4 regions of the Metabacillus elymi genome follow, and region 3 is predicted to be linked to each of the others. Evidence: a T-box and tRNA genes for the amino acid it is inferred to sense, from the RefSeq annotation. Region 3 holds a T-box; the other regions hold tRNA genes.
What was found. The T-box of region 3 lies ahead of thrS (threonine--tRNA ligase). A T-box ahead of a tRNA ligase gene usually reads a tRNA of that ligase, here a tRNA-Thr.
Positions count from the first base shown of each region.

Region 1: it has a tRNA-Thr gene. The T-box ahead of thrS (threonine--tRNA ligase) is inferred to sense a tRNA for this amino acid. The anticodon was not compared.
Region 2: it has a tRNA-Thr gene. The T-box ahead of thrS (threonine--tRNA ligase) is inferred to sense a tRNA for this amino acid. The anticodon was not compared.
Region 4: it has a tRNA-Thr gene. The T-box ahead of thrS (threonine--tRNA ligase) is inferred to sense a tRNA for this amino acid. The anticodon was not compared.

Region 1 covers NZ_CP055263.1:1,303,790-1,310,933, forward strand. The annotation lists gene HUW50_RS06290 (DMT family transporter) at 1-212, opposite strand, end outside; gene HUW50_RS06295 (aminotransferase-like domain-containing protein) at 372-1,748, shown strand; gene HUW50_RS06300 (hypothetical protein) at 2,157-2,300, opposite strand; tRNA gene HUW50_RS06305 (tRNA-Arg) at 2,796-2,866, opposite strand; tRNA gene HUW50_RS06310 (tRNA-Ile) at 2,886-2,959, opposite strand; tRNA gene HUW50_RS06315 (tRNA-Gly) at 2,971-3,044, opposite strand; tRNA gene HUW50_RS06320 (tRNA-His) at 3,052-3,127, opposite strand; tRNA gene HUW50_RS06325 (tRNA-Trp) at 3,143-3,216, opposite strand; tRNA gene HUW50_RS06330 (tRNA-Tyr) at 3,225-3,308, opposite strand; tRNA gene HUW50_RS06335 (tRNA-Phe) at 3,343-3,418, opposite strand; tRNA gene HUW50_RS06340 (tRNA-Asp) at 3,585-3,661, opposite strand; tRNA gene HUW50_RS06345 (tRNA-Met) at 3,735-3,811, opposite strand; tRNA gene HUW50_RS06350 (tRNA-Ser) at 3,999-4,091, opposite strand; tRNA gene HUW50_RS06355 (tRNA-Pro) at 4,127-4,203, opposite strand; tRNA gene HUW50_RS06360 (tRNA-Arg) at 4,210-4,286, opposite strand; tRNA gene HUW50_RS06365 (tRNA-Leu) at 4,422-4,510, opposite strand; tRNA gene HUW50_RS06370 (tRNA-Leu) at 4,529-4,611, opposite strand; tRNA gene HUW50_RS06375 (tRNA-Lys) at 4,627-4,699, opposite strand; tRNA gene HUW50_RS06380 (tRNA-Thr) at 4,865-4,940, opposite strand; tRNA gene HUW50_RS06385 (tRNA-Val) at 4,955-5,030, opposite strand; tRNA gene HUW50_RS06390 (tRNA-Glu) at 5,034-5,108, opposite strand; rRNA gene rrf (5S ribosomal RNA) at 5,154-5,269, opposite strand; rRNA gene HUW50_RS06400 (23S ribosomal RNA) at 5,347-7,144, opposite strand, start outside.
Region 2 covers NZ_CP055263.1:2,553,434-2,560,577, reverse strand. The annotation lists gene HUW50_RS12190 (DUF3231 family protein) at 1-979, opposite strand, end outside; tRNA gene HUW50_RS12185 (tRNA-Leu) at 1,190-1,271, opposite strand; tRNA gene HUW50_RS12180 (tRNA-Leu) at 1,292-1,377, opposite strand; tRNA gene HUW50_RS12175 (tRNA-Cys) at 1,394-1,467, opposite strand; tRNA gene HUW50_RS12170 (tRNA-Gly) at 1,479-1,553, opposite strand; tRNA gene HUW50_RS12165 (tRNA-Gln) at 1,617-1,691, opposite strand; tRNA gene HUW50_RS12160 (tRNA-His) at 1,733-1,808, opposite strand; tRNA gene HUW50_RS12155 (tRNA-Trp) at 1,824-1,897, opposite strand; tRNA gene HUW50_RS12150 (tRNA-Tyr) at 1,906-1,989, opposite strand; tRNA gene HUW50_RS12145 (tRNA-Thr) at 2,005-2,077, opposite strand; tRNA gene HUW50_RS12140 (tRNA-Phe) at 2,110-2,182, opposite strand; tRNA gene HUW50_RS12135 (tRNA-Asp) at 2,341-2,417, opposite strand; tRNA gene HUW50_RS12130 (tRNA-Met) at 2,421-2,497, opposite strand; tRNA gene HUW50_RS12125 (tRNA-Val) at 2,526-2,601, opposite strand; tRNA gene HUW50_RS12120 (tRNA-Glu) at 2,605-2,679, opposite strand; tRNA gene HUW50_RS12115 (tRNA-Ser) at 2,698-2,789, opposite strand; tRNA gene HUW50_RS12110 (tRNA-Asn) at 2,794-2,868, opposite strand; rRNA gene rrf (5S ribosomal RNA) at 2,885-3,000, opposite strand; rRNA gene HUW50_RS12100 (23S ribosomal RNA) at 3,125-6,056, opposite strand; rRNA gene HUW50_RS12095 (16S ribosomal RNA) at 6,420-7,144, opposite strand, start outside.
Region 3 covers NZ_CP055263.1:4,644,205-4,651,348, reverse strand. The annotation lists gene HUW50_RS21340 (CBS domain-containing protein) at 1-308, opposite strand, end outside; gene HUW50_RS21335 (aldo/keto reductase family protein) at 544-1,488, shown strand; gene HUW50_RS21330 (VOC family protein) at 1,532-1,939, shown strand; gene HUW50_RS21325 (nucleotide excision repair endonuclease) at 2,402-2,776, shown strand; T-box leader at 2,902-3,130, shown strand; T-box leader at 3,172-3,403, shown strand; gene thrS (threonine--tRNA ligase) at 3,459-5,381, shown strand; gene HUW50_RS21315 (cold-shock protein) at 5,588-5,788, shown strand; gene HUW50_RS21310 (ABC transporter substrate-binding protein) at 6,700-7,144, shown strand, end outside.
Region 4 covers NZ_CP055263.1:609,952-617,095, forward strand. The annotation lists gene glgB (1,4-alpha-glucan branching enzyme) at 1-1,779, opposite strand, end outside; tRNA gene HUW50_RS02985 (tRNA-Glu) at 2,505-2,576, opposite strand; tRNA gene HUW50_RS02990 (tRNA-Ser) at 2,596-2,686, opposite strand; tRNA gene HUW50_RS02995 (tRNA-Asn) at 2,694-2,768, opposite strand; tRNA gene HUW50_RS03000 (tRNA-Ile) at 2,783-2,859, opposite strand; tRNA gene HUW50_RS03005 (tRNA-Gly) at 2,871-2,944, opposite strand; tRNA gene HUW50_RS03010 (tRNA-His) at 2,955-3,030, opposite strand; tRNA gene HUW50_RS03015 (tRNA-Phe) at 3,058-3,133, opposite strand; tRNA gene HUW50_RS03020 (tRNA-Asp) at 3,291-3,367, opposite strand; tRNA gene HUW50_RS03025 (tRNA-Met) at 3,441-3,517, opposite strand; tRNA gene HUW50_RS03030 (tRNA-Ser) at 3,546-3,638, opposite strand; tRNA gene HUW50_RS03035 (tRNA-Ile) at 3,654-3,730, opposite strand; tRNA gene HUW50_RS03040 (tRNA-Met) at 3,735-3,811, opposite strand; tRNA gene HUW50_RS03045 (tRNA-Ala) at 3,839-3,914, opposite strand; tRNA gene HUW50_RS03050 (tRNA-Pro) at 3,931-4,007, opposite strand; tRNA gene HUW50_RS03055 (tRNA-Arg) at 4,013-4,089, opposite strand; tRNA gene HUW50_RS03060 (tRNA-Leu) at 4,100-4,188, opposite strand; tRNA gene HUW50_RS03065 (tRNA-Gly) at 4,199-4,270, opposite strand; tRNA gene HUW50_RS03070 (tRNA-Leu) at 4,284-4,366, opposite strand; tRNA gene HUW50_RS03075 (tRNA-Lys) at 4,379-4,454, opposite strand; tRNA gene HUW50_RS03080 (tRNA-Thr) at 4,626-4,701, opposite strand; tRNA gene HUW50_RS03085 (tRNA-Val) at 4,717-4,792, opposite strand; rRNA gene rrf (5S ribosomal RNA) at 4,822-4,937, opposite strand; rRNA gene HUW50_RS03095 (23S ribosomal RNA) at 5,063-7,144, opposite strand, start outside.

The DNA.
Region 1 (7,144 bases), 2.4 Mb from region 3:
CTTTTGAATTGGCGAAGAGAAGGGAGCTTTTCTTTACGAACAATGAATACACCAGCAACTAAAATTGCGGCAACAACTGTTCTTCCTAAACCGACGACCATGGTCCCAAAATACTCTACTGCAATACTTGTAGAAGGGAGCGTTAAGCTAAAACAAATAACACCTACTAATCCTAACAATAACCCAAATTTCTCTCTGGTTTCACTCTGCATCATATCCTACCTACCTTTTTACTTCGTATTATATCTGTACCATTTTCTGCTTTTCTTAAAAAACAGTTCTGATATAATTAACATATTAATAGGTACACACAATAAAAATAAACCATTTTTTATCCATCTGTACTGGTACAGTTGAAGGAGGATAAATGTATGAGCTCAAAATATATTGAGATAATGGAAGAAATTAAGCTTCAGCTAGCAGATAGGTCGCTTATTGCAGGGAGTAAACTTCCTTCTGTTCGTCAGCTATCTGAGCATTTTTCATGTAGCAAAAATACTGTCATTAAAGCATACGAAGAACTAGAAAAAGAGCATTTAATTTATTCTGTTCCTAAAAGTGGCTACTTTGTTTTGAATGAATTTCAACATGCGACCAATGAAAATGACGTGATTGATTTCTTGTCTGCTGGTCCAGATAAAAACGTTATGCCTTATGTTGAATTTCAACATTGTATGAATCAAGCAATTGAACAATATAAAGAAGAGCTTTTTACATACTCTGATCAACAAGGGCTTTACTCATTACGAGTACAGTTAGTGAAATATTTGCAGAATCTACAGGTGTTCACTCAACCAGATAGAGTAGTTGTTGTTTCTGGTTCGCAGCAAGCACTTAATTTATTAGTTTCTATGCCGTTTCCAAATGGAAAAAACAATATTCTAATTGAACAGCCTACTTATTTCGGATTCATTGAGTCCATCAATATACAAAAAGCTAATACTTTTGGAATTGAGTTATCGATGGAAGGCATTGATCTCGATCGTCTGGAATACATTTTTCGAAATAACGATATAAAGTTTTTCTATATAATCCCGAGATTTCACAATCCACTTGGACATTGTTACTCGAATAGCGAAAAGAAAAAAATCGTTGAGTTAGCTGAAAAATACGATGTATATATAGTGGAAGATGATTTTTTAGGAGACCTTGACCCAAATGCAAAATCCGATCCTTTATTTTCTTTCGATCCTTCAGGGAGAGTGATTTATATTAAAAGCTTTTCGAAAATATTCCTCCCAGGGTTAAGGATTGCTACAATCGTTCTTCCTACATTAATGATTAACAATTTTTTACGATATAAATTTAGTTCGGATTTTAATAGTTCAGCACTTTCACAAGGTGCTCTAGAAATCTATTTAAAAAGTGGAATGTTTACTAGCCATCTCAAAAAAATAAAAGAGGTATACCATACTAAAATGCAAATCCTTCAAGAAGCCTGTGAGTTATTGCTACCGGCTGATACTCATTTTTCAAAACCGACTTCAGGATTCTATCTATCCATCAGTTTGCCCGAAAATGTGACAGCAAAACAGGTAGTTCATATGCTAAACGAGCAGCGTATATTTGTTGATGATGCCTCTAGAATGTTTTTGCCAGAATATAAAAAGGAAAATCTCCTTCGATTAAGCATCTCACAAGTGAACGAGAGTCAAATTAAACTAGGGGTAGAGCGATTGGCTCATTGTATTTCTTTAATTAACAGTAGAAAAAATCATATTACTCCAAATAACTTTTTACTCTTGTAGTATGGGTGAGTTTAATTGAGGGTAGCATCAGGATTATGCGGATTTTCAACGCTAAGAAAATATGCTTAAAACAGTTGTCTATGAAACTTAGGTTGAAAAGATATATTATTGCAATCTATTTATCAGCTTATTCAAAGGCACTCCATTTCTCGACTCTATCTTTTGAGGTTAGTTTGAGTTATTTCTACCAAGCTTATTCTCATTACCGATTTGCACATTAAACGAGGTGGTAGTATCAGCTGTTCCAATGTAACATCTTTCAACTAATGTAAGTTTCACTTCATCACCTATCTTAATTGCAGCAGATTTCCTAAATATAATAAAAACAACAAAGCGACCATTTCTATTCTAATCAGAATAAAAAGGTCGCTTATACGATTTCTACACTCATAATTTTTTCCCTTCAGTTCAGTTAATCCATTGTTTTACCAGCTTATCTTTTGAATGATCCTTAACATCAGCATTAAATTTATCAAATAAATAAGTTAAATAAGAATTTAATTCAAATCGGTCTCCCTTAACAAAATCAGATAAAATATGTTTTTTCTCCATCAATACATGTCTCCCTTCTTTATTCTTATCTACATGATTCCCAAACTATTAATATCTTATACATATAAAATAAAAAATCTTTATAAATTTTCTACGAAAAACAAAGCAAGTACTTCGATGCGATGGCTGTTATTTTATTAAATTTATTCATTTGCACCCTCTTCGATCTGATATTCCTTCTATTTCTTCAGAAAAAAATTTTGCAAGTTTTAAGAGAAAAATCGGGAAATTCATGGCTGATGCTGAGAATGATTGTAAGAATACTTCGAATTGAGTGGATGGCTTTGGAGATCGTGCTGGAAGCGATAGCTAAAGACCGATGTCGGAGGAGACACATAAGGACTTCTGCGAAAAGACATTGTTAGAATATTTAAAAGTGAAGATTTAAAGAAATAAACGTCTCCCCTTATAAAGGTTTATTCTTATTTGCGATCTACAGCTTTGTAAAGAGAATTCAATGCAAAAAAAAACTAATCCAAGTTAGATTAGTTTAAACGTGCCTTAGAGGTTTCGAACCTCTAACCGACGGCTTAGAAGGCTGTTGCTCTATCCAGTGCTAAAGGCACAAAATAAAATATTAAATGATGGGCCTAAATGGACTCGAACCATCGACCTCACGCTTATCAGGCGTGCGCTCTAACCAGCTGAGCTATAGGCCCATTTTAAAAATTGGAGCGGGTGAAGGGAATCGAACCCTCATCATCAGCTTGGAAGGCTGAGGTTTTACCACTAAACTACACCCGCAAGTAAATGGGGCGACTGATGGGAATCGAACCCACGAATGCCTGAACCACAATCAGGTGCGTTAACCACTTCGCCACAATCGCCACTATATTTTAAACTGGCAGGGGCAGTAGGAATCGAACCCACATCAAAGGTTTTGGAGACCTCTATTCTACCGTTAAACTATGCCCCTATTTTAAATGGTGGAGGGGGGCAGATTCGAACTGCCGAACCCTAAGGAGCGGATTTACAGTCCGCCGCGTTTAGCCACTTCGCTACCCCTCCACGTATTTTCAATATTTAGATAATTTATGTTAAATGGTGGCTCGGGACGGAATCGAACCGCCGACACATGGATTTTCAGTCCATTGCTCTACCAACTGAGCTACCGAGCCATTTAGTTTACGGCTTCCACTAAGCTTCGAATCTCTTCATCAGCTCCATCGCTCACATCCTCACTCACGTATTTACATACGCTCCGGTGTTCGCTCAGTCGCTTCCTCGACCTTCTCGCTTATTGAAACCCTTCTCCTTGAGACAAGGGAGTTTTAAAAATAAAAATGGCGGTCCGGACGGGACTCGAACCCGCGACCTCCTGCGTGACAGGCAGGCATTCTAACCAACTGAACTACCGGACCATTTGGTTGCACTAAAGCACTCCTATGTTTCCTTGCTAAGAAGTAAGAGCAACGGAGTTTCGTCAACTGAATTTGGTTGCGGGGACAGGATTTGAACCTGCGACCTTCGGGTTATGAGCCCGACGAGCTACCAGACTGCTCCACCCCGCGATAATAAAAATAATAAAAATAATAAAGATATCCTATGCATATTGTTTCTGCTTATACGGACCGTCCCGATTTCAGGAAGTAAATTCAAGATGCTGTTCAATCGGTACGCTGATGTTAATCAATGAAGCATATTCGTTCGTGCTCCACCCCGCGATAATAGAAATATAAATTTTAATTAAAAAAAGTATGGAGGAGGAAGGGGGATTCGAACCCCCGCGGGTTTTGACACCCCTGTCGGTTTTCAAGACCGATCCCTTCAGCCGGACTTGGGTATTCCTCCAAGTATATGGACCTTATATAACCAAAAACTTTGACTGGTCGGGAAGACAGGATTCGAACCTGCGACCCCTTGGTCCCAAACCAAGTGCTCTACCAAGCTGAGCTACTTCCCGGTTATATGGCGCGCCCGAGAGGAGTCGAACCCCTAACCTTTTGATCCGTAGTCAAACGCTCTATCCAATTGAGCTACGGGCGCATTAAATATATTTGTCTAGCTACGAAAGCCAAACCGTACGGCTGTTTCACTTCTTCCTGCGGAGTCAAACAACGACTCCTTCTCAGAAGCTCCAACATCCTATCGGTTTAAGCGGGCTTTCTCCGCTTTTCTAAGTGGTGCCGAGGACCGGAATCGAACCGGTACGGTAGTCACCTACCGCAGGATTTTAAGTCCTGTGCGTCTGCCAGTTCCGCCACCCCGGCACTTTGCTAATGTAGAAATGCGGGTGAAGGGACTTGAACCCCCACGTCACAAGGACACTAGATCCTAAGTCTAGCGCGTCTGCCAATTCCGCCACACCCGCAAGATGTGTATATGATGAGCCATGAAGGACTCGAACCTTCGACCCTCTGATTAAAAGTCAGATGCTCTACCAACTGAGCTAATGGCTCATTATAAAAATGAGTAGTATTATGTTGTTTTGCACTTGTGATGACGCCCATATTTCAGAAAGTCTAATCAAGTAGTAGTTCAATATGTGCGCTGAAGTATCGCTTTGATGCTTATTCGATCGTGCTCTACCAACTGAGCTAATGGCTCATATATAAATAATAAAGTGGTGCCGGCAAGAGGACTTGAACCCCCAACCTACTGATTACAAGTCAGTTGCTCTACCAGTTGAGCTACACCGGCACAATAAATTTAGATGGTGGAGGATGACGGGATCGAACCGCCGACCCTCTGCTTGTAAGGCAGATGCTCTCCCAGCTGAGCTAATCCTCCAAATGGTGACCCGTACGGGATTCGAACCCGTGTTACCGCCGTGAAAGGGCGGTGTCTTAACCGCTTGACCAACGGGCCAATTACAAAAACAAACAAAATAATAGCCCCGAATAAGGGGCTTTTGCCTGGCAACGTCCTACTCTCACAGGGGGAAACCCCCAACTACCATCGGCGCTGAAGAGCTTAACTTCCGTGTTCGGCATGGGAACGGGTGTGGCCTCTTCGCCATCATTACCAGACAAATTTAATTGAAAGGTTGTTCCTTCAAAACTAGATAACGATTTACAATTCAATTCACTTCATTTAACGCTTTTATTAGGTTAAGTCCTCGATCGATTAGTATCTGTCAGCTCCACACGTCACCGCGCTTCCACCTCAGACCTATCAACCTGATCATCTTTCAGGGATCTTACTAGCTTACGCTATGGGAAATCTCATCTTGAGGGGGCTTCATGCTTAGATGCTTTCAGCACTTATCCCTTCCGCACATAGCTACCCAGCTATGCCTTTGGCAAGACAACTGGTACACCAGCGGTGCGTCCATCCCGGTCCTCTCGTACTAAGGACAGCTCCTCTCAAATTTCCTACGCCCACGACGGATAGGGACCGAACTGTCTCACGACGTTCTGAACCCAGCTCGCGTACCGCTTTAATGGGCGAACAGCCCAACCCTTGGGACCGACTACAGCCCCAGGATGCGATGAGCCGACATCGAGGTGCCAAACCTCCCCGTCGATGTGGACTCTTGGGGGAGATAAGCCTGTTATCCCCGGGGTAGCTTTTATCCGTTGAGCGATGGCCCTTCCATGCGGAACCACCGGATCACTAAGCCCGACTTTCGTCCCTGCTCGACTTGTAGGTCTCGCAGTCAAGCTCCCTTGTGCCTTTACACTCTACGAATGATTTCCAACCATTCTGAGGGAACCTTTGGGCGCCTCCGTTACATTTTAGGAGGCGACCGCCCCAGTCAAACTGCCCACCTGACACTGTCTCCCAGCCCGATAAGGGCTGTGGGTTAGAATTTCAATACAGCCAGGGTAGTATCCCACCGACGCCTCCACCGAAGCTAGCGCTCCGGCTTCTCAGGCTCCTACCTATCCTGTACAAGCTGTACCAAAATTCAATATCAGGCTACAGTAAAGCTCCACGGGGTCTTTCCGTCCTGTCGCGGGTAACCTGCATCTTCACAGGTACTATAATTTCACCGAGTCTCTCGTTGAGACAGTGCCCAGATCGTTACGCCTTTCGTGCGGGTCGGAACTTACCCGACAAGGAATTTCGCTACCTTAGGACCGTTATAGTTACGGCCGCCGTTTACTGGGGCTTCGGTTCAAAGCTTCGCTTACGCTAACCTCTCCCCTTAACCTTCCAGCACCGGGCAGGCGTCAGCCCCTATACTTCGCCTTGCGGCTTCGCAGAGACCTGTGTTTTTGCTAAACAGTCGCCTGGGCCTATTCACTGCGGCTTTTCCGGGCTATTCACCCTAAAAAGCACCCCTTCTCCCGAAGTTACGGGGTCATTTTGCCGAGTTCCTTAACGAGAGTTCTCTCGCTCACCTTAGGATTCTCTCCTCGCCTACCTGTGTCGGTTTGCGGTACGGGCACCTCTCACCTCGCTAGAGGCTTTTCTTGGCAGTGTGGAATCAGGAACTTCGGTACTATAGTTCCCTCGCCATCACAGCTCAGCCTTATGTGACAACGGGATTTGCCTCGTTGTCAGCCTAACTGCTTGGACGCGCATATCCAACAGCGCGCTTACCCTATCCTTCTGCGTCCCCCCATTGCTCAAATGGTGAGGAGGTGGTACAGGAATTTCAACCTGTTGTCCATCGCCTACGCCTTTCGGCCTCGGCTTAGGTCCCGACTTACCCTGAGCGGACGAGCCTTCCTCAGGAAACCTTAGGCATTCGGTGGAGGGGATTCTCACCCCTCTTTCGCTACTCATACCGGCATTCTCACTTCTAAGCGCTCCACTAGTCCTTACGGTCTAGCTTCACAGCCCTTAGAACGCTCTCCTACCACTGTTCTAAAAGAACAGTCCACAGCTTCGGTGATACGTTTAGCCCCGGTACATTTTCGGCGCAGAGTCACTCGACCAGTGAGCTATTACGCACT
Region 2 (7,144 bases), 2.1 Mb from region 3:
TATTAGGAGCAAGTGGTGGTTGTTCTAACCATTTATTTTTCACCATAATATTAAACCATTCTTTTGTTACAATTAGATTTTTAAGTATGACACCTTCATAAACCGTTGCAAGGTCTGTTCTCATGGCTGATGCTAAACCTGCCCCGTGATACAATTGTGCAGCTTGAAACAAGAAGCCCATATGATACAACATTAACTTATCAGAAAAAGGAGAGTCCGTTGAAGTTGTCACTTCTGTTTCCCACGACTTAGGAGCTGGTAAATTATCCTTGTGCATTATTTTTGTAAGGGATTGTATTTGACCATCAGCTGTTTTCTCAGACCTCTCTAAAAACTTTCTTACTTCTTTTGATTGAGAGACCTGACTAAATCCAATAGAAAGAGTTTTAGCCATAATACTCTTTTTAAGGTTGAAAGAAATACTGATGATTTCTGTTGCAGCTAAACGTCTCCCTTTTCCGAAAAATCCATCTGTGAAATCTTGGCTAGAAATAAATTCAGGGTTCCTCGAAGGATAAAATAAAGGGTCTCTTTGAAAATTCCCTTTCTCAAGCAACAATTCAATAGTTTGATGATACATTTTTTTTGCATCGTTATCGAATGAATCGTAATAATCTCGTAAGTCTTTTCTAACAGAAACACCTAATGAAGTGATATGACCGAGCAAACCATGTAAAGTCATGATATGTAAATAATTTAAGCAAAATATATCAGTAAACAGTCTTTCTGCACCTTTGTTGAGGTCAGATTCAGTAAATCCAATTGGAACTGGAAACCCTTCGTTTTCCATAATAATCACGATTTGTTTCTTTTGTTTTTCGAAGGTCTTGATAGCATCCTCAAAAATATTTTTTATTGACTCATCCTCAATTATAGAGAACATATATCTATTTACTACATCTGTCATTGTTCCGTTTACATATTCTCCCCACAATGTTCCTATTTCGGAAGATGTGAGTTTTAATTTATCTTTTTCCATATTATCACCTCTTAGATTATTATCCTCTAATAAAGCAATAGTTATGTGATTCTTATTTTTTAGTAAATGCTGCTTAAGTTATAAATTCGTATTTACGGGTTTGAATATATATCTACATTTATCATAGCCTTAAACGCAAAAAAGCGACGTTATTTCTGCGAATAATTACGCTGAAATAACGTCGCTATAACGTTCGAGAATTCCATTTGATACCAGTGGTCGGGGTCGAACCGACACTCCTCACGGAACACGATTTTGAGTCGTGCGCGTCTGCCAATTCCGCCACACTGGCAAAAAAAATAAAATCAAAAGTGCCGAGGACCGGAATCGAACCGGTACGGTAGTCACCTACCGCAGGATTTTAAGTCCTGTGCGTCTGCCAGTTCCGCCACCCCGGCAAGGGTGTAGTTTAAATGGAGGCGGCAACCGGATTTGAACCGGTGATAAAGGTTTTGCAGACCTCTGCCTTACCACTTGGCTATGCCGCCATTCATAAAACTGGAGCGGAAGACGGGATTCGAACCCGCGACCCCCACCTTGGCAAGGTGGTGTTCTACCACTGAACTACTTCCGCAATCTAACTTATTTAACCGTATACTCTAGCCTATGCAAGAGAAACGAAAATGTGTATAAGAAATGGCTGGGCTAGCTGGATTCGAACCAACGCATGTCGCAGTCAAAGTGCGATGCCTTACCGCTTGGCTATAGCCCATCGATGAATTTTCATGAGAGTTATTTTTAATATAAAATAAATGGGGCGACTGATGGGAATCGAACCCACGAATGCCTGAACCACAATCAGGTGCGTTAACCACTTCGCCACAATCGCCACTATATTTTAAATTGGCAGGGGCAGTAGGAATCGAACCCACACCAAAGGTTTTGGAGACCTCTATTCTACCGTTAAACTATGCCCCTATTTTAAATGGTGGAGGGGGGCAGATTCGAACTGCCGAACCCTAAGGAGCGGATTTACAGTCCGCCGCGTTTAGCCACTTCGCTACCCCTCCATATGTGTGAAACAGTGCCGGCAAGAGGACTTGAACCCCCAACCTACTGATTACAAGTCAGTTGCTCTACCAGTTGAGCTACACCGGCGTACTTAAATTTCAAAATCTTTTCTTTAAAGGTGGCTCGGGACGGAATCGAACCGCCGACACATGGATTTTCAGTCCATTGCTCTACCAACTGAGCTACCGAGCCATATTGAGTTTACGGCTTCCGCTAAACTTCGAACCTCTGCGTCAGCTCTTTCACTCACATCCTCACGTATTGACATACGCTCCGGTGATCGTTCAATCGCTTCCTTGATCTTCTCGTTTATCGAAACCCTTTTACTTGAGAAAAGTAACTTAAGAAAATGGCGGTCCGGACGGGACTCGAACCCGCGACCTCCTGCGTGACAGGCAGGCATTCTAACCAACTGAACTACCGGACCATTTGGTTGCGGGGACAGGATTTGAACCTGCGACCTTCGGGTTATGAGCCCGACGAGCTACCAGACTGCTCCACCCCGCGATAATAATAGTTGTTCTAGGTTTTAAAATGGTGGAGGATGACGGGATCGAACCGCCGACCCTCTGCTTGTAAGGCAGATGCTCTCCCAGCTGAGCTAATCCTCCATATGGTGACCCGTACGGGATTCGAACCCGTGTTACCGCCGTGAAAGGGCGGTGTCTTAACCGCTTGACCAACGGGCCATTATTTATTATAAGTAGTGGCGGAGAGCAAGGGATTTGAACCCTTGAGACAGCTTACACCGCCTACACGATTTCCAATCGTGCTCCTTCGGCCACTCGGACAGCTCTCCAAAATGGCTCCGCAGGTAGGACTCGAACCTACGACCGATCGGTTAACAGCCGATAGCTCTACCACTGAGCTACTGCGGAATAATATAATATAACAGCCTGGCGACGTCCTACTCTCACAGGGGGAAACCCCCAACTACCATCGGCGCTGAAGAGCTTAACTTCCGTGTTCGGCATGGGAACGGGTGTGACCTCTTCGCCATCATCACCAGACATTTGTGACAAAGACTATTATACTATTTTAGAAGAATATTTCAAGTGTTTTTTTAAACTTTTTATATTCCTTCAAAACTAGATAACGATTCACAATTCAATTCAATTCATTTAACGCTTTTATTAGGTTAAGTCCTCGATCGATTAGTATCTGTCAGCTCCACACGTCACCGCGCTTCCACCTCAGACCTATCAACCTGATCATCTTTCAGGGATCTTACTAGCTTACGCTATGGGAAATCTCATCTTGAGGGGGGCTTCATGCTTAGATGCTTTCAGCACTTATCCCTTCCGCACATAGCTACCCAGCTATGCCTTTGGCAAGACAACTGGTACACCAGCGGTGCGTCCATCCCGGTCCTCTCGTACTAAGGACAGCTCCTCTCAAATTTCCTACGCCCACGACGGATAGGGACCGAACTGTCTCACGACGTTCTGAACCCAGCTCGCGTACCGCTTTAATGGGCGAACAGCCCAACCCTTGGGACCGACTACAGCCCCAGGATGCGATGAGCCGACATCGAGGTGCCAAACCTCCCCGTCGATGTGGACTCTTGGGGGAGATAAGCCTGTTATCCCCGGGGTAGCTTTTATCCGTTGAGCGATGGCCCTTCCATGCGGAACCACCGGATCACTAAGCCCGACTTTCGTCCCTGCTCGACTTGTAGGTCTCGCAGTCAAGCTCCCTTGTGCCTTTACACTCTACGAATGATTTCCAACCATTCTGAGGGAACCTTTGGGCGCCTCCGTTACATTTTAGGAGGCGACCGCCCCAGTCAAACTGCCCACCTGACACTGTCTCCCAGCCCGATAAGGGCTGTGGGTTAGAATTTCAATACAGCCAGGGTAGTATCCCACCGACGCCTCCACCGAAGCTAGCGCTCCGGCTTCTCAGGCTCCTACCTATCCTGTACAAGCTGTACCAAAATTCAATATCAGGCTACAGTAAAGCTCCACGGGGTCTTTCCGTCCTGTCGCGGGTAACCTGCATCTTCACAGGTACTATAATTTCACCGAGTCTCTCGTTGAGACAGTGCCCAGATCGTTACGCCTTTCGTGCGGGTCGGAACTTACCCGACAAGGAATTTCGCTACCTTAGGACCGTTATAGTTACGGCCGCCGTTTACTGGGGCTTCGGTTCAAAGCTTCGCTTACGCTAACCTCTCCCCTTAACCTTCCAGCACCGGGCAGGCGTCAGCCCCTATACTTCGCCTTGCGGCTTCGCAGAGACCTGTGTTTTTGCTAAACAGTCGCCTGGGCCTATTCACTGCGGCTTTTCCGGGCTATTCACCCTAAAAAGCACCCCTTCTCCCGAAGTTACGGGGTCATTTTGCCGAGTTCCTTAACGAGAGTTCTCTCGCTCACCTTAGGATTCTCTCCTCGCCTACCTGTGTCGGTTTGCGGTACGGGCACCTCTCACCTCGCTAGAGGCTTTTCTTGGCAGTGTGGAATCAGGAACTTCGGTACTATAGTTCCCTCGCCATCACAGCTCAGCCTTATACGACAACGGGATTTGCCTCGTTGTCAGCCTAACTGCTTGGACGCGCATATCCAACAGCGCGCTTACCCTATCCTTCTGCGTCCCCCCATTGCTCAAATGGTGAGGAGGTGGTACAGGAATTTCAACCTGTTGTCCATCGCCTACGCCTTTCGGCCTCGGCTTAGGTCCCGACTTACCCTGAGCGGACGAGCCTTCCTCAGGAAACCTTAGGCATTCGGTGGAGGGGATTCTCACCCCTCTTTCGCTACTCATACCGGCATTCTCACTTCTAAGCGCTCCACTAGTCCTTACGGTCTAGCTTCACAGCCCTTAGAACGCTCTCCTACCACTGTTCTAAAAGAACAGTCCACAGCTTCGGTGATACGTTTAGCCCCGGTACATTTTCGGCGCAGAGTCACTCGACCAGTGAGCTATTACGCACTCTTTAAATGGTGGCTGCTTCTAAGCCAACATCCTGGTTGTCTAAGCAACTCCACATCCTTTTCCACTTAACGTATACTTTGGGACCTTAGCTGGTGGTCTGGGCTGTTTCCCTCTTGACTACGGATCTTATCACTCGCAGTCTGACTCCTGAATATAAGTCTTTGGCATTCGGAGTTTGACTGAATTCGGTAACCCGTTGGGGGCCCCTAGTCCAATCAGTGCTCTACCTCCAAGACTCTAAATTCAAGGCTAGCCCTAAAGCTATTTCGGAGAGAACCAGCTATCTCCAGGTTCGATTGGAATTTCTCCGCTACCCACACCTCATCCCCGCACTTTTCAACGTGCGTGGGTTCGGGCCTCCATTCAGTGTTACCTGAACTTCACCCTGGACATGGGTAGATCACCTGGTTTCGGGTCTACGACCACGTACTCTTTCGCCCTACTTAAGACTCGCTTTCGCTGCGGCTCCGTCTCATCAACTTAACCTTGCACGGGATCGTAACTCGCCGGTTCATTCTACAAAAGGCACGCCATTACCCATTAACGGGCTTTGACTACTTGTAGGCACACGGTTTCAGGATCTATTTCACTCCCCTTCCGGGGTGCTTTTCACCTTTCCCTCACGGTACTGGTTCACTATCGGTCACTAGGGAGTATTTAGCCTTGGGAGATGGTCCTCCCTGCTTCCGACGGGATTTCTCGTGTCCCGCCGTACTCAGGATCCACTCTGGAGGGAACGAAGTTTCAACTACAGGGTTGTTACCTTCTTTGACGGGCCTTTCCAGACCTCTTCATTTACTTCGTTCCTTTGTAACTCCGTATAGAGTGTCCTACAACCCCAAGAGGCAAGCCTCTTGGTTTGGGCTAATTCCGTTTCGCTCGCCGCTACTCAGGAAATCGCGTTTGCTTTCTCTTCCTCCGGGTACTTAGATGTTTCAGTTCCCCGGGTCTGCCTTTATTACCCTATGTATTCAGGTAAAAATACTACTCCATTACGAGCAGTGGGTTTCCCCATTCGGAAATCTCCGGATCAAAGCTTACTTACAGCTCCCCGAAGCATATCGGTGTTAGTACCGTCCTTCATCGGCTCCTAGTGCCAAGGCATCCACCGTGCGCCCTTAACAACTTAACCTTCTTCGACGAATGATAAGCTTCGAATTTCTTCGTTGACTTCGTGTTCTGCGGTGCTCATGTACACAAAACGTACATTCCGCTCCTCGACCACTCGTCGCCTCGAACTTATCGCTTCTCCTTCGTCTCAGGATATCAGTACTTACTGAATATCCGTTAATATTACTAAGAGAATCACTAAACTAAGCGTTTAAACTCAGTGAATTACTTGAATTGTTATCGTTATCTAGTTTTCAAGGAACATAAAGCACAGGATGTGCAAATGCTAGATGCATTTAAACTCCTATGTCTTTTCTTACATATTGAAAGATCAGTATGATCTCTCAAAACTAAACAAAAACCAAGTGTGCCTCATTTTCCTTAGAAAGGAGGTGATCCAGCCGCACCTTCCGATACGGCTACCTTGTTACGACTTCACCCCAATCATCTGTCCCACCTTAGGCGGCTGGCTCCTTACGGTTACCCCACCGACTTCGGGTGTTACAAACTCTCGTGGTGTGACGGGCGGTGTGTACAAGGCCCGGGAACGTATTCACCGCGGCATGCTGATCCGCGATTACTAGCGATTCCAGCTTCATGCAGGCGAGTTGCAGCCTGCAATCCGAACTGAGAATGGTTTTATGGGATTGGCTTGACCTCGCGGTCTTGCAGCCCTTTGTACCATCCATTGTAGCACGTGTGTAGCCCAGGTCATAAGGGGCATGATGATTTGACGTCATCCCCACCTTCCTCCGGTTTGTCACCGGCAGTCACCTTAGAGTGCCCAACTAAATGCTGGCAACTAAGATCAAGGGTTGCGCTCGTTGCGGGACTTAACCCAACATCTCACGACACGAGCTGACGACAACCATGCACCACCTGTCACCACTGTCCCCGAAGGGAAAGGTATATCTCTATACCGGGCAGTGGGATGTCAAGACCTGGTAAGGTTCTTCGCGTTGCTTCGAATTAAACCACATGCTCCACCGCTTGTGCGGGCCCCCGTCAATTCCTTTGAGTTTCAGTCTTGCGACCGTACTCCCCAGGCGGAGTGCTTAATGCGTTTGCTGCAGCACTAAAGGGCGGAAACCCTCTAACACTTAGCACTCA
Region 3 (7,144 bases):
ATAGGTAATCGACGAATTTTCTTCTGAGACATAACATTTGCTGCTTCCTTAATTGACATATCTTTGGTTCCAGTCACTACATCTTTTGACATCAATCCAGCAATGGTAGATTCACTTGATAGATTATTAGCCAATCCCTGTAAAACTAAATCACGATCAGTTATTATTCCTGCTAATTTTTGATTGTCACATATTGGTATGACTCCTACATCAAGATCTTTCATTTTTACAGCTACTTCTTTACAAGTACTTTCAGGAGTGCAACTTTCGGCATTAATAGTCATAACTTCAGTTATATTCACGATCATTCCTCCTTCAGTTTTTTGTTGTATTCTTTAGTTCAATACCCCTGAATATTTATATGAAACCGGGAATTAAATCTGAGAGGAACTATAACTTATTTATTATTATCATCTACTTAAAATAGGTTAGTAAGTAACCTTAATGTAAGTATCTTTAAATAATTTCAGTACTTTAAATGCTTGATCACTTCCAGTACAATACAGCTAGAATCTAAAAAACTATTTGGGAGGCTATTTTAATATGAAATATAGAAATCTAGGTAGAACAGGATTAAAAGTAAGTGAGATTAGTTTAGGAAGCTGGTTAACCTATGGAAAATCAGTAGAAGATAATGTGGCAGAAAAGACAATACATAAGGCATATGAGCTAGGGATTAATTTCTTTGATTCTGCAAACGTTTACGAGCAAGGTGAAGGTGAGCGTGTACTCGCTGGAGCATTAAAGGAATACCCTCGAGAATCTTATGTTATTACGACAAAAGCTTTTTGGCCTATGGGCGACGGGCCGAATGATCGTGGTTTATCTCGTAAACATGTGATGGAGCAAGTGCACGCGAGTTTAAAAAGAATGAACCTAGATTATGTAGACATTTTTTATTGCCATCGTTATGACCCCGAAACACCTGTTGAAGAAACACTGAAAACAATTGATGATTTAATTCGTCAAGGGAAAATTTTGTATGCTGGCGTAAGTGAGTGGAGTGCAGCACAAATTGAAGAAGCAGTTGCAACTGCTGATAAATTCCTGTTAGATCGAATTGTGGTTAATCAGCCGATCTATAACATGTTTAACCGCTATATTGAAAATGAAGTGATTCCTGTAAGTGAAAAATATGGAATCGGACAGGTAGTATTTTCTCCATTAGCCCAGGGCGTTCTAACTGGAAAATACAAAAATGGTCAGGTCCCAGATAATAGTCGTGCATCAAATCAATCGATTAATAATTTTATAAAAGGGATGCTAAATGAGGATGTCTTTAATAAAGTTGAGCAATTAGAAGCAGTTGCAAAAGAGATCGATGTTACATTACCAGAACTAGCATTAGCTTGGATTTTAAGACAACCAAACGTATCAAGCGCTTTAATCGGAGCGAGTAAACCAAGTCAAGTAGAACAAAATGTCAAAGCAATTGAAGTCATTCTTCCTTCTGAGATACAAAATAGAATTGAAACGATTTTATCTTAAAGCTCAAAACGATAAAACTAAATGAAGTAAGGGGTGATACTACTTGATTAAAGGGATTGGACATTTAGCATTAACTGTAGAAAACATGGATAAATCACTTGAATTCTACTGTGACATTTTAGGTTTTGAAAGGGCATTCGAAATCCGTGACAATGAGAATCAGCCTTGGATTGAATATATTAAAGTGGCTCCTGGACAATTTATCGAATTATTTTATGGTGGATTATCTAAACAGCAAGAGGAAAGAAACCAAAATGGCTTTAATCATATTTGCTTAGAGGTGAACGATATTAACGAAATAGCCAATCACCTAAAGATGAAAGGGCTTACCTTAGATGTCGAACCAACGAAAGGGAAAGACAATAATTATCAATGTTGGATTAAAGACCCAGACGGAAACCGAATTGAATTTATGCAATTAGAACCAACTTCACCACATATGAATTGTTAACAGCTACTGACACAATGGTTCGTAATTTCATAATACTAACAAAGTTTTGACTTACCTAATTGGTAGGTCTTTTTTTATTCGTTCCAACTAATATCTTTTCAAGTTAAACAAATGTAAGTTTCTTCTCGAATATATGACATGTAAAACTCAAACAAAAAGACATGTTTTAAATTATATGGTACAATATGAAACTCAGCAAAAAATGCATTTTAATGATATGATTTTTCCTAGGAGTACTTAATCACATAGTATTAATTATTCTATTATAGTAAGATTCGACAATAATGATAAAAATACCGGGTTATGACAACCAAAAAGATTTTCTAATATAATGAAGTATCGAATCTTAATATTTTTCAAATAAATCACTAATTATTGTAAATTATAATAAGTAGAAGTTAATGATTTATTTTTTACATATAACACCATTTACATATTAGAAGAAAAAGGACGTGCTAATTTATGATAAATATCGAAATTCCTAAAGCAGACATCTCAATCACAGAGCGAATACAATCACGGAATGATAATGAGCCGGTCATAAAATCGATCGAGGGCTTCATTGATCTTCATGAGATTCCAAGAGATAAGGGCGGAATTATCTTATTTTATAACAAAAAAGATGAACTGCTTTTTGTAGGTAAGGCAAGAAAACTAAGGCAGAGGGTCAAAAAGCATCTAGAAGACACAGTGTCACCTATCAAAAATCATAGAAATGAAGTATTCAAAATTGATGTATGTGTGGTCGAAGATCCAATGGAGAGAGACATTTACGAAACATACATTATTAATAAACTTCAAGCGAAATACAATGTAGATAAAGTATATTATAAATAAAATTAATTTAGGTGCGGCTAATATGTTAATATTGTTTTACTACGACACAACCTTGCATAAAATTTTCTATTTAGGTATTGACTATTAGTAAATATTTCTATATATTAATTAATAATTTAAAATTAGCCGATGCAATGATAAGGACATGAGTATTTCTTAACGGTTTACAGAGAGGGAAGGCTAGGCTGGGAACTTCCTAATACAAGAGAATTACTTACCACCTTTGAGCAGTATTGATGAACCAATAGTAATTAATACCGTAGCTGCTACGATACAGCAAAACGAGCCATCACTTATTACAAAAGTGGTGGGAAGTTGGGTGGAACCACGAGATCAAACACACTCGTCCCTTTTATATAGGGATTTGAGTGTGTTTTTTTATGTTTAATTAAATACTAAAAGCAATGATAAGGACATGAGTATTTCTAAACGGTTTACAGAGAGGGAAGGCTAGGCTGGGAACTTCCTAATACGATAGAATTGCTTACCACCTTGGAGCAGTATTGGTGAAATACTAGTAATCAATACCGTGAAAGCTACGATACAGCTTAAACGAAGCCATCATGATGTAAGTAATTAGATGGAAAGTTGGGTGGAACCACGGGTATAGACACACTCGTCCCTTTTTTGAGGGATGGGTGTGTTTTTTTTATTTGAAATTTAATATTAGGAGTGGTTAATCATGAGTCAAAATGAGGTTATTATTAAGTTTCCAAATGGAGATGAAAAAAAGTATGTTAAAGGTATATCCTTAGAGGAAATCGCACAGTCAATTAGTTCTAGTTTAAAAAAGAAATCTGTGGCTGGATTGGTAAATGGATCATTGTATGACTTAAAGCGTAGCATCAATGAGAATGCAAATATTGAGTTATATGATCTTAATTCGTTAACTGGTATTGAAATTATGAGACACACAACTGCACATGTATTAGCACAAGCCATCAAACGTCTTTATGGAGATGTTGTACAATTAGGAATTGGTCCAGTTATTGAAAATGGTTTTTATTATGATCTTGATTTAGAAAATAACCTAACTGTTAATGACCTAGATAAGATTGAGAAAGAGATGAATAAAATCATCTCTGAAAATCTGGAAATTAAACGTGAAGAAATATCACGTGACAAGGCTAAGGCGATTTTTGCAAATGATCCTTTAAAGTTAGAACTGTTAGAGGATATTCCACTAGGAGCCGTTATAACAGTCTATCGACAAGGTGAGTTTGTTGATTTATGCCGTGGTCCACATTTACCAGCAACTCGGTATATTAAAGCATTTAAATTAACACATGTATCTGGAGCATATTGGCGTGGAGACAGCAGTAATAAAGTGCTTCAGCGTATATATGGTGTGGCTTTTGCTTCAAAAGAAGCTTTAGCTGATTATTTTCATTTTATTGATGAAGCACAAAAACGAAATCACCGGAAATTAGGAAATGAATTAGAGTTATTTATGTTTTCTGAGGAAGCACCTGGTATGCCCTTTTATTTAGCAAATGGGCAGCTAATCCGAAATGAATTAGAAGTGTTTTTAAGGAAGCTGCAATATTCATATGATTATAAGGAAGTCCGTACACCGATTATGATGAACCAACGGCTATGGGAACGCTCTGGTCATTGGGATCATTATAAAGAAAATATGTACTTTTCTGAGGTGGATGATCAGAGTTTTGCATTAAAACCAATGAATTGCCCTGGGCATATGCTTATTTTTAAAGATAAACTTAATTCCTATCGTGATCTTCCAATTCGGATGGCAGAGTTCGGGCAGGTGCACCGTCATGAATTTAGTGGTGCCTTAAATGGCATGCTTAGAGTTCGCACATTTTGCCAGGACGATGCTCATATCTTTGTAACACCTGCTCAAATTGAGGATGAAATTACATCCGTATTAAAGTTAATTGATTATGTTTACAGTACATTTGGTTTTAAATATGAAATCGAACTCTCAACAAGACCAGATGATTATATGGGTGATGAAGCTTTATGGGATAAAGCGGAAGCTTCTTTAATAAATGTTTTAAACAAATTAAACTATGAATTTCATATTAACGAAGGTGACGGAGCCTTTTATGGCCCAAAAATTGATATCCATATTAAAGATGCGCTCAAACGAAGTCATCAATGTGCGACAGTTCAACTCGATTTTCAAATGCCAGAAAAATTTGATTTAACTTATATCAATGAAGAAAATAAAAAAGTGCGCCCAGTTGTTATTCATCGGGCTGTCTTTGGCTCTATCGATCGTTTTCTCGGTATTTTAATTGAACACTTTGCTGGAGCATTCCCCGTTTGGCTTGCACCAGTCCAAGTTAAGGTAATACCTGTATCAAATGAAGCGCATAAAGAGTATGTAGAAAAAGTTACACAACAATTAAAACAAGCAGAAATACGTGTTGAACTTGATTTACGTGATGAGAAGCTTGGGCTTAAAATGAGAGAGGCTCAAATGAAAAAGGTTCCATATATTCTAGTTGTAGGAGACCGGGAACGAGATTTCCAGACTGTTAATGTTAGGCAATATGGGAAAGAGGATTCGAGTGAAGTGAAACTAGATGAGTTTATCAATGATCTAAAACAGATAATTGTCAGTAGAAGTCTTAACTAGAAAGGAAAAACAGTGACAAGTTCTACTTTACTGTAGAACTTGTTAAATACCATTTGCAATTCCAAAATTTATCTGTTAAGATAAAGAAGAATTATTTTTGTTCGGTATGTAAGGAAAGAATAAGTTTTTAAAACTTTCGCCTTTGATATCTAATTGAGCAACTATAGTAATAATTGTGGATTAAATCCACCCAGGAGGAAACAAACATGCAACAAGGTACAGTAAAATGGTTTAACGCAGAAAAAGGTTTCGGTTTCATCGAAATCGAAGGTGGAGAAGATGTATTCGTACATTTCTCAGCTATCCAAGGCGAAGGATTTAAATCTTTAGACGAAGGCCAAAAAGTGACTTTTGACACAGAACAAGGTCAACGTGGACTTCAAGCTACTAACGTAAACAAAGCGTAAGTATTAAAGGACTCTAAATTAGAGTCCTTTTTAATTTGCTTAAAAATAACGTTAAAAGAGGCTGACTAATTAATGCTTGACCCTTAAATATCAGAATAAATATGACTGTAAAAGACATATTTCCAGATTTATGGATGAACATTTAACTTTTAGTCAACCTCTCAAGACAACATGCTACAAGTGTTAAAATGGTTAAATAAATCATAACACATAACACTTAGAATACCTAAATAAATTTATAAATTATAGATTCATGTAACTTTTGATTGCTGAAGAAATAGCTCGAATTATTAAAGAAAAATTTAATATGCAACCGAAAAATTACTCGTTCCATAATCTGGCGCCTTTTCTAAATAAAAGGCGTCCTTTTTTTAATGAGACCAGATTTTTGAACAAACAGTAATTCCTAATGTGGTATGTTAGAAGACTTAAATAGTGAACATCTCCTAATAATTGTATACTAGTAACCTTTCCGAATAGTTAAATAATTACTACTTATTGCTGTCTAAAAATAACAATATAATCAAATGTCGATTAAAGGCTAGATTTGACCTACTGTAAAAGTACTGGTACTAAAGGTTAATTGTTTGAATCACATCCTTCTAATATGATAGATTATAGGATTGCAAGCAAGTTGATGAAAAAAAGACAGCAATTAAAGTTAATTTTCCACTATAAATTCCGCAAGAACAGAAAAGAAGAGGATCTTGAAGTTAAATATAATTAGGATAAATATACAAGATTGGGGGAGAAAGGATAACCATTATGCTAGTTTTTACATATTGTAAAAAAACTTCAACAAATTTGAAAGCGCTTTAATTAACTGCTTATTTATTAACTAATTACAAAATGAAGGTGTGCTCTAGTTTGAAGAAGGACAAGTTTTAATAAAAAAGGGAGGTTTTCTAAAGATGAAATCATTTTCTAAATTTATTTCATTTATGATAATTCTCGTTTTACTGTTAGGACTAGCAGCTGGATGTAGTTCTGAAAAAACAGCTGAAGGTGAAGATGGAGAAATCACTTTACGTGTTGCTTGGTGGGGTTCTCAGGATCGTCATGATAAAACAAAAAAAGTAATCAAGTTATTTGAGGAAAAAAATCCAAATATAAAAATAACTCCTGAATTTACAGGCTGGGATGGATACTGGGAGAAACTAGCAACAGCTGCAGCTGGAAAGAATTTAGCTGATGTGATTCAAATGGATTACCGATATTTAATGGAATATGTAGATCGTGGACTTATTGAGGATTTAAATTCTTTTGTGGACTCTGGTGCTCTAAATCTTGATGATGTTGGTGAGGCGTATATTGAAGGGGGATATGTAGACGACAAGCTTTACGCTGTTAATTTAG
Region 4 (7,144 bases), 1.7 Mb from region 3:
ACCATATTCACCTGCATCACTATTTAAAATCTCTACATATTCTGTATCGATTGGAACCCCAACTTTGTAGTCGTGATAAACAATTGGTTTAAAATTACAAATTACTACTAAAAGATCATTTTCTTTTTGACTTTTACGTATAAAAGAGAAAATACTTTGATCCCTGTTGTTAACATCTATCCATTCAAAACCTTCTTCTGCATGATCTAATTCATACAATGGCTTTTGCTTTTGATAGACTTGTTGCAATTCTTTAAAAAAGACACGCATTTTATTATGCATCTCATAATCTTCTAAAAACCAATCAAGCTGTTCTAAATCCTTCCATTCATCAAACTGGCCAAACTCACCACCCATAAAAAGTAGTTTCTTTCCAGGGTGTGCAATCATATATCCATAAAGCAGCCTTAATTGAGCAAACTTCTGCCAATAATCACCTGGCATTTTATTTAACAGTGATTTTTTCCCATGCACAACCTCATCATGAGAAAACGGTAAAATGAAGTTTTCTGAAAAAGCATATAATAGGGAGAATGTTACTTTATGGTGGAGTTCATTCCTATGTTCTGGAGAAGCCTCCATATAGGTAAGAATGTCATTCATCCAACCCATATTCCATTTGTAGTTAAAGCCTAGACCACCTGACGAGGTAGGAGCAGTTACCATTGGCCAATCAGTTGAATCTTCAGCAATCATTAAGATATCTGGATCTTTTGCAAAGACAGCTTCATTCAGTTTTCTTAAAAAGCTTGCTGCAAATGGGTTCTCTACTAGCTCATTAGAATTTGGCCAGTAAAGCATATTTGCAACCGCATCAACACGGAAACCATCTACATGGAAATGCTCAATCCAAAAGATCGCATTTGAAATCAAAAAGCTTTGAACCTCAGGTTTACCTAAATCGAAGTTCGCTGTTCCCCAATCCAAATTTTCACGATCATTATAATTTTTGTATTCGTAAGTTGGTTGACCATCAAACATATATAGCCCATGTTCATCCTTACAAAAATGACCTGGAACCCAATCAATAATGACACCGATATTTTCTTGATGGCATGTATCAATAAATTCCATTAGATCTTGTGGTTTACCAAAACGACTTGTAGCAGAAAAATAACCCGTTCCTTGATATCCCCAAGAACGGTCATATGGATGTTCAATAATAGGAAGTAATTCAATATGGGTAAAACCATGATCTAATACATAAGGTATTAGTTCTTCTGCTAATTCCTTGTAGCTATACAACTCTTCATCATCTTTTACTTTCCAAGTTCCTAAATGCACTTCATAAATAGACATTGGTCGATCATATGGTGGTCTCTGTCGCTTTTTTCTCTTCCACTTTTGATCGTTCCACACATACCCTGATAAATCATGAACAATGGATGCAGTGTTCGGCCTTACCTCTGAAAAGAAGGCATATGGATCTGCTTTCAATAAAGTCTCTCCAGAAGCTGTAATGATTTCATACTTGTATATCTCTCCAGCTACTAAATGAGGAATAAATATGTTCCAAATCCCCTCCTCATTGATCTTCTCCATTTGATGATTTTGACCAAACCAACCATTAAAATCACCAACAACATTAACTCCTTTTGCTTTTGGTGCCCATACACAGAAATTTGTACCAATTAATCCATCTTGCTCCTGTATATGAGCTCCTAAAAACCCATAGCTTTCAAATGACTGTCCTTCATGAAATAAATGAATATCATAGTCTGTTGGACAAATGAGAGTCACATAGGTCACCCTTTCTCTTATTATCTCTATGCTAAACATTCAATACTTACTCGTAGATCCCTTTTATGTAAACGCTTCTTTTTTCCGACATAAACCTACATTGAAATGAAATTAATATTTAAATGTTATACTTTTAAAATATAGAAAAAAATAAAGGGAATTTTAATAAATCGGCGAAAAAGACTCTAAAACACTAGTAGTATGAAGTATGTTTGATGAAATCGGAATAATTTAATTTAAGGTAAGAAAAGCGTTCAAATTAGTAGAATTGTGGACAAGCTGAGATACCGAACATTATATCAGAAAAATATTTTATTCGACTTTTTGTTGGTTTTTGTTGAAAGTTCTTTGAAGAAAAAAAAGAAGGAATTTCGAATTAATTGTAGATGGGTTACTTTGAAGCAAGCTTAATCTTAAGATTGAAATAAACAAATCAAGAAAGTGCGTATCATTCAAATTTTTGCATACGAAAAAGTAGATGAATTTTCCGTTTCAGACCCTATTTTATTTACATAGAAAAGTAGATTTAATTTTTATAGAGCACCTACAATTGAATATAATAGTTTATCAAATGATAAGTCAACATTTAAGCTTGTTTCTTTTATTCATACCCTAATTTGATCAAGCTTAAACCACTACCTAATAGAATAGAAAATACAAAGCAAAGGTTTTTTACACTCTACTTGGAATAAGATCTTTTTGGAGCGGTTTTAAAAAAATCCCAACAAAAAAAACACTGCGAATTTGCAGTGTTTTTTTGTTGATGACCCGTACGGGATTCGAACCCGTGTTACCGCCGTGAAAGGGCGGTGTCTTAACCGCTTGACCAACGGGCCTTAAACTATATTTATAAACTGGCGGAGAAGGAGGGATTTGAACCCTCGCGCCGCTCGCGCGACCTACACCCTTAGCAGGGGCGCCTCTTCAGCCACTTGAGTACTTCCCCATATATATGGCTCCGCAGGTAGGACTCGAACCTACGACCGATCGGTTAACAGCCGATAGCTCTACCACTGAGCTACTGCGGAATAAAAATATGAAATGGTGGGCCTAAATGGACTCGAACCATCGACCTCACGCTTATCAGGCGTGCGCTCTAACCAGCTGAGCTATAGGCCCATTTTAAATTTTGGAGCGGGTGAAGGGAATCGAACCCTCATCATCAGCTTGGAAGGCTGAGGTTTTACCACTAAACTACACCCGCAAGATATAAATGGGGCGACTGATGGGAATCGAACCCACGAATGCCTGAACCACAATCAGGTGCGTTAACCACTTCGCCACAATCGCCACATGAGCTAAGTCTAATCTTAAAAATGGTGGCTCGGGACGGAATCGAACCGCCGACACATGGATTTTCAGTCCATTGCTCTACCAACTGAGCTACCGAGCCATATAGTTTACGGCTTCCACTAAGCTTCGAATCTCTTCGTCAGCTCCATCACTCACATCCTCACGTATTTACATACGCTCCGGTGTTCGCTCAGTCGCTTCCTCGACCTTCTCGCTTATTGAAACCCTTTTCCTTGAGACAAGGGATTTTTTAAAAATGGCGGTCCGGACGGGACTCGAACCCGCGACCTCCTGCGTGACAGGCAGGCATTCTAACCAACTGAACTACCGGACCATTTGGTTGCACTAAAGCACTCCTATGTTTCCTCGCTAAGAAGTAAGAGCAACGTAGTATCGTCAACTGAAATTGGTTGCGGGGACAGGATTTGAACCTGCGACCTTCGGGTTATGAGCCCGACGAGCTACCAGACTGCTCCACCCCGCGATAATAGAAATATAAAATTTAAAAAATATGGAGGAGGAAGGGGGATTCGAACCCCCGCGGGTTTTGACGCCCCTGTCGGTTTTCAAGACCGATCCCTTCAGCCGGACTTGGGTATTCCTCCGTGTATGATGGAAAATGGTGGACCTTGTAGGACTCGAACCTACGACCGGACGGTTATGAGCCGTCTGCTCTAACCAGCTGAGCTAAAGGTCCAAATTGGTAGCGGCGGAGGGAGTCGAACCCACGACCTCACGGGTATGAACCGTACGCTCTAGCCAGCTGAGCTACACCGCCAAAATGGAAATTTATTATTTAACTAAATGGTGGAGCCTAGCGGGATCGAACCGCTGACCTCCTGCGTGCAAAGCAGGCGCTCTCCCAGCTGAGCTAAGGCCCCAAAGAAAGTTTTAGTATGGTCGGGAAGACAGGATTCGAACCTGCGACCCCTTGGTCCCAAACCAAGTGCTCTACCAAGCTGAGCTACTTCCCGATATATGGCGCGCCCGAGAGGAGTCGAACCCCTAACCTTTTGATCCGTAGTCAAACGCTCTATCCAATTGAGCTACGGGCGCATAATGTAAGTGGTGCCGAGGACCGGAATCGAACCGGTACGGTAGTCACCTACCGCAGGATTTTAAGTCCTGTGCGTCTGCCAGTTCCGCCACCCCGGCACTTACTAAGAGCGGAAGACGGGATTCGAACCCGCGACCCCCACCTTGGCAAGGTGGTGTTCTACCACTGAACTACTTCCGCAATATTTAATTGATGCGGGTGAAGGGACTTGAACCCCCACGTCACAAGGACACTAGATCCTAAGTCTAGCGCGTCTGCCAATTCCGCCACACCCGCAAGGTGTGTAAATGGTGAGCCATGAAGGACTCGAACCTTCGACCCTCTGATTAAAAGTCAGATGCTCTACCAACTGAGCTAATGGCTCATTTTTTCAATGAGTAGTATAATGTTGTTTTGCTCTTGTAATGACGCCCATATTTCAGAAAGCTTAAACAAGTAGCAGCTCAATATGTGCGCTGATGTATCGCTTCGATGCTTATTCGATCGTGCTCTACCAACTGAGATAATGGCTCATTTTTCAATGAGTAGTATTAAGTGGTGCCGGCAAGAGGACTTGAACCCCCAACCTACTGATTACAAGTCAGTTGCTCTACCAGTTGAGCTACACCGGCACAATAAGTTTATAATGGTGGAGGATGACGGGATCGAACCGCCGACCCTCTGCTTGTAAGGCAGATGCTCTCCCAGCTGAGCTAATCCTCCGTTGTAAGATCAATATAATTCTTGAAACAGCCTGGCAACGTCCTACTCTCACAGGGGGAAACCCCCAACTACCATCGGCGCTGAAGAGCTTAACTTCCGTGTTCGGCATGGGAACGGGTGTGACCTCTTCGCTATCGCCACCAGACAATTACGACAAGAATTATTATACTATTTTGAAAGAATATTTCAAGTGTTTTTTACAAAAAAAATATATTCCTTCAAAACTAGATAACGATACACAATTCAATTCACTTCATTTAACGCTTTTATTAGGTTAAGTCCTCGATCGATTAGTATCTGTCAGCTCCACACGTCACCGTGCTTCCACCTCAGACCTATCAACCTGATCATCTTTCAGGGATCTTACTAGCTTACGCTATGGGAAATCTCATCTTGAGGGGGGCTTCATGCTTAGATGCTTTCAGCACTTATCCCTTCCGCACATAGCTACCCAGCTATGCCTTTGGCAAGACAACTGGTACACCAGCGGTGCGTCCATCCCGGTCCTCTCGTACTAAGGACAGCTCCTCTCAAATTTCCTACGCCCACGACGGATAGGGACCGAACTGTCTCACGACGTTCTGAACCCAGCTCGCGTACCGCTTTAATGGGCGAACAGCCCAACCCTTGGGACCGACTACAGCCCCAGGATGCGATGAGCCGACATCGAGGTGCCAAACCTCCCCGTCGATGTGGACTCTTGGGGGAGATAAGCCTGTTATCCCCGGGGTAGCTTTTATCCGTTGAGCGATGGCCCTTCCATGCGGAACCACCGGATCACTAAGCCCGACTTTCGTCCCTGCTCGACTTGTAGGTCTCGCAGTCAAGCTCCCTTGTGCCTTTACACTCTACGAATGATTTCCAACCATTCTGAGGGAACCTTTGGGCGCCTCCGTTACATTTTAGGAGGCGACCGCCCCAGTCAAACTGCCCACCTGACACTGTCTCCCAGCCCGATAAGGGCTGTGGGTTAGAATTTCAATACAGCCAGGGTAGTATCCCACCGACGCCTCCACCGAAGCTAGCGCTCCGGCTTCTCAGGCTCCTACCTATCCTGTACAAGCTGTACCAAAATTCAATATCAGGCTACAGTAAAGCTCCACGGGGTCTTTCCGTCCTGTCGCGGGTAACCTGCATCTTCACAGGTACTATAATTTCACCGAGTCTCTCGTTGAGACAGTGCCCAGATCGTTACGCCTTTCGTGCGGGTCGGAACTTACCCGACAAGGAATTTCGCTACCTTAGGACCGTTATAGTTACGGCCGCCGTTTACTGGGGCTTCGGTTCAAAGCTTCGCTTACGCTAACCTCTCCCCTTAACCTTCCAGCACCGGGCAGGCGTCAGCCCCTATACTTCGCCTTGCGGCTTCGCAGAGACCTGTGTTTTTGCTAAACAGTCGCCTGGGCCTATTCACTGCGGCTTTTCCGGGCTATTCACCCTAAAAAGCACCCCTTCTCCCGAAGTTACGGGGTCATTTTGCCGAGTTCCTTAACGAGAGTTCTCTCGCTCACCTTAGGATTCTCTCCTCGCCTACCTGTGTCGGTTTGCGGTACGGGCACCTCTCACCTCGCTAGAGGCTTTTCTTGGCAGTGTGGAATCAGGAACTTCGGTACTATAGTTCCCTCGCCATCACAGCTCAGCCTTATGTGACAACGGGATTTGCCTCGTTGTCAGCCTAACTGCTTGGACGCGCATATCCAACAGCGCGCTTACCCTATCCTTCTGCGTCCCCCCATTGCTCAAATGGTGAGGAGGTGGTACAGGAATTTCAACCTGTTGTCCATCGCCTACGCCTTTCGGCCTCGGCTTAGGTCCCGACTTACCCTGAGCGGACGAGCCTTCCTCAGGAAACCTTAGGCATTCGGTGGAGGGGATTCTCACCCCTCTTTCGCTACTCATACCGGCATTCTCACTTCTAAGCGCTCCACTAGTCCTTACGGTCTAGCTTCACAGCCCTTAGAACGCTCTCCTACCACTGTTCTAAAAGAACAGTCCACAGCTTCGGTGATACGTTTAGCCCCGGTACATTTTCGGCGCAGAGTCACTCGACCAGTGAGCTATTACGCACTCTTTAAATGGTGGCTGCTTCTAAGCCAACATCCTGGTTGTCTAAGCAACTCCACATCCTTTTCCACTTAACGTATACTTTGGGACCTTAGCTGGTGGTCTGGGCTGTTTCCCTCTTGACTACGGATCTTATCACTCGCAGTCTGACTCCTGAATATAAGTCTTTGGCATTCGGAGTTTGACTGAATTCGGTAACCCGTTGGGGGCCCCTAGTCCAATCAGTGCTCTACCTCCAAGACTCTAAATTCAAGGCTAGCCCTAAAGCTATTTCGGAGAGAACCAGCT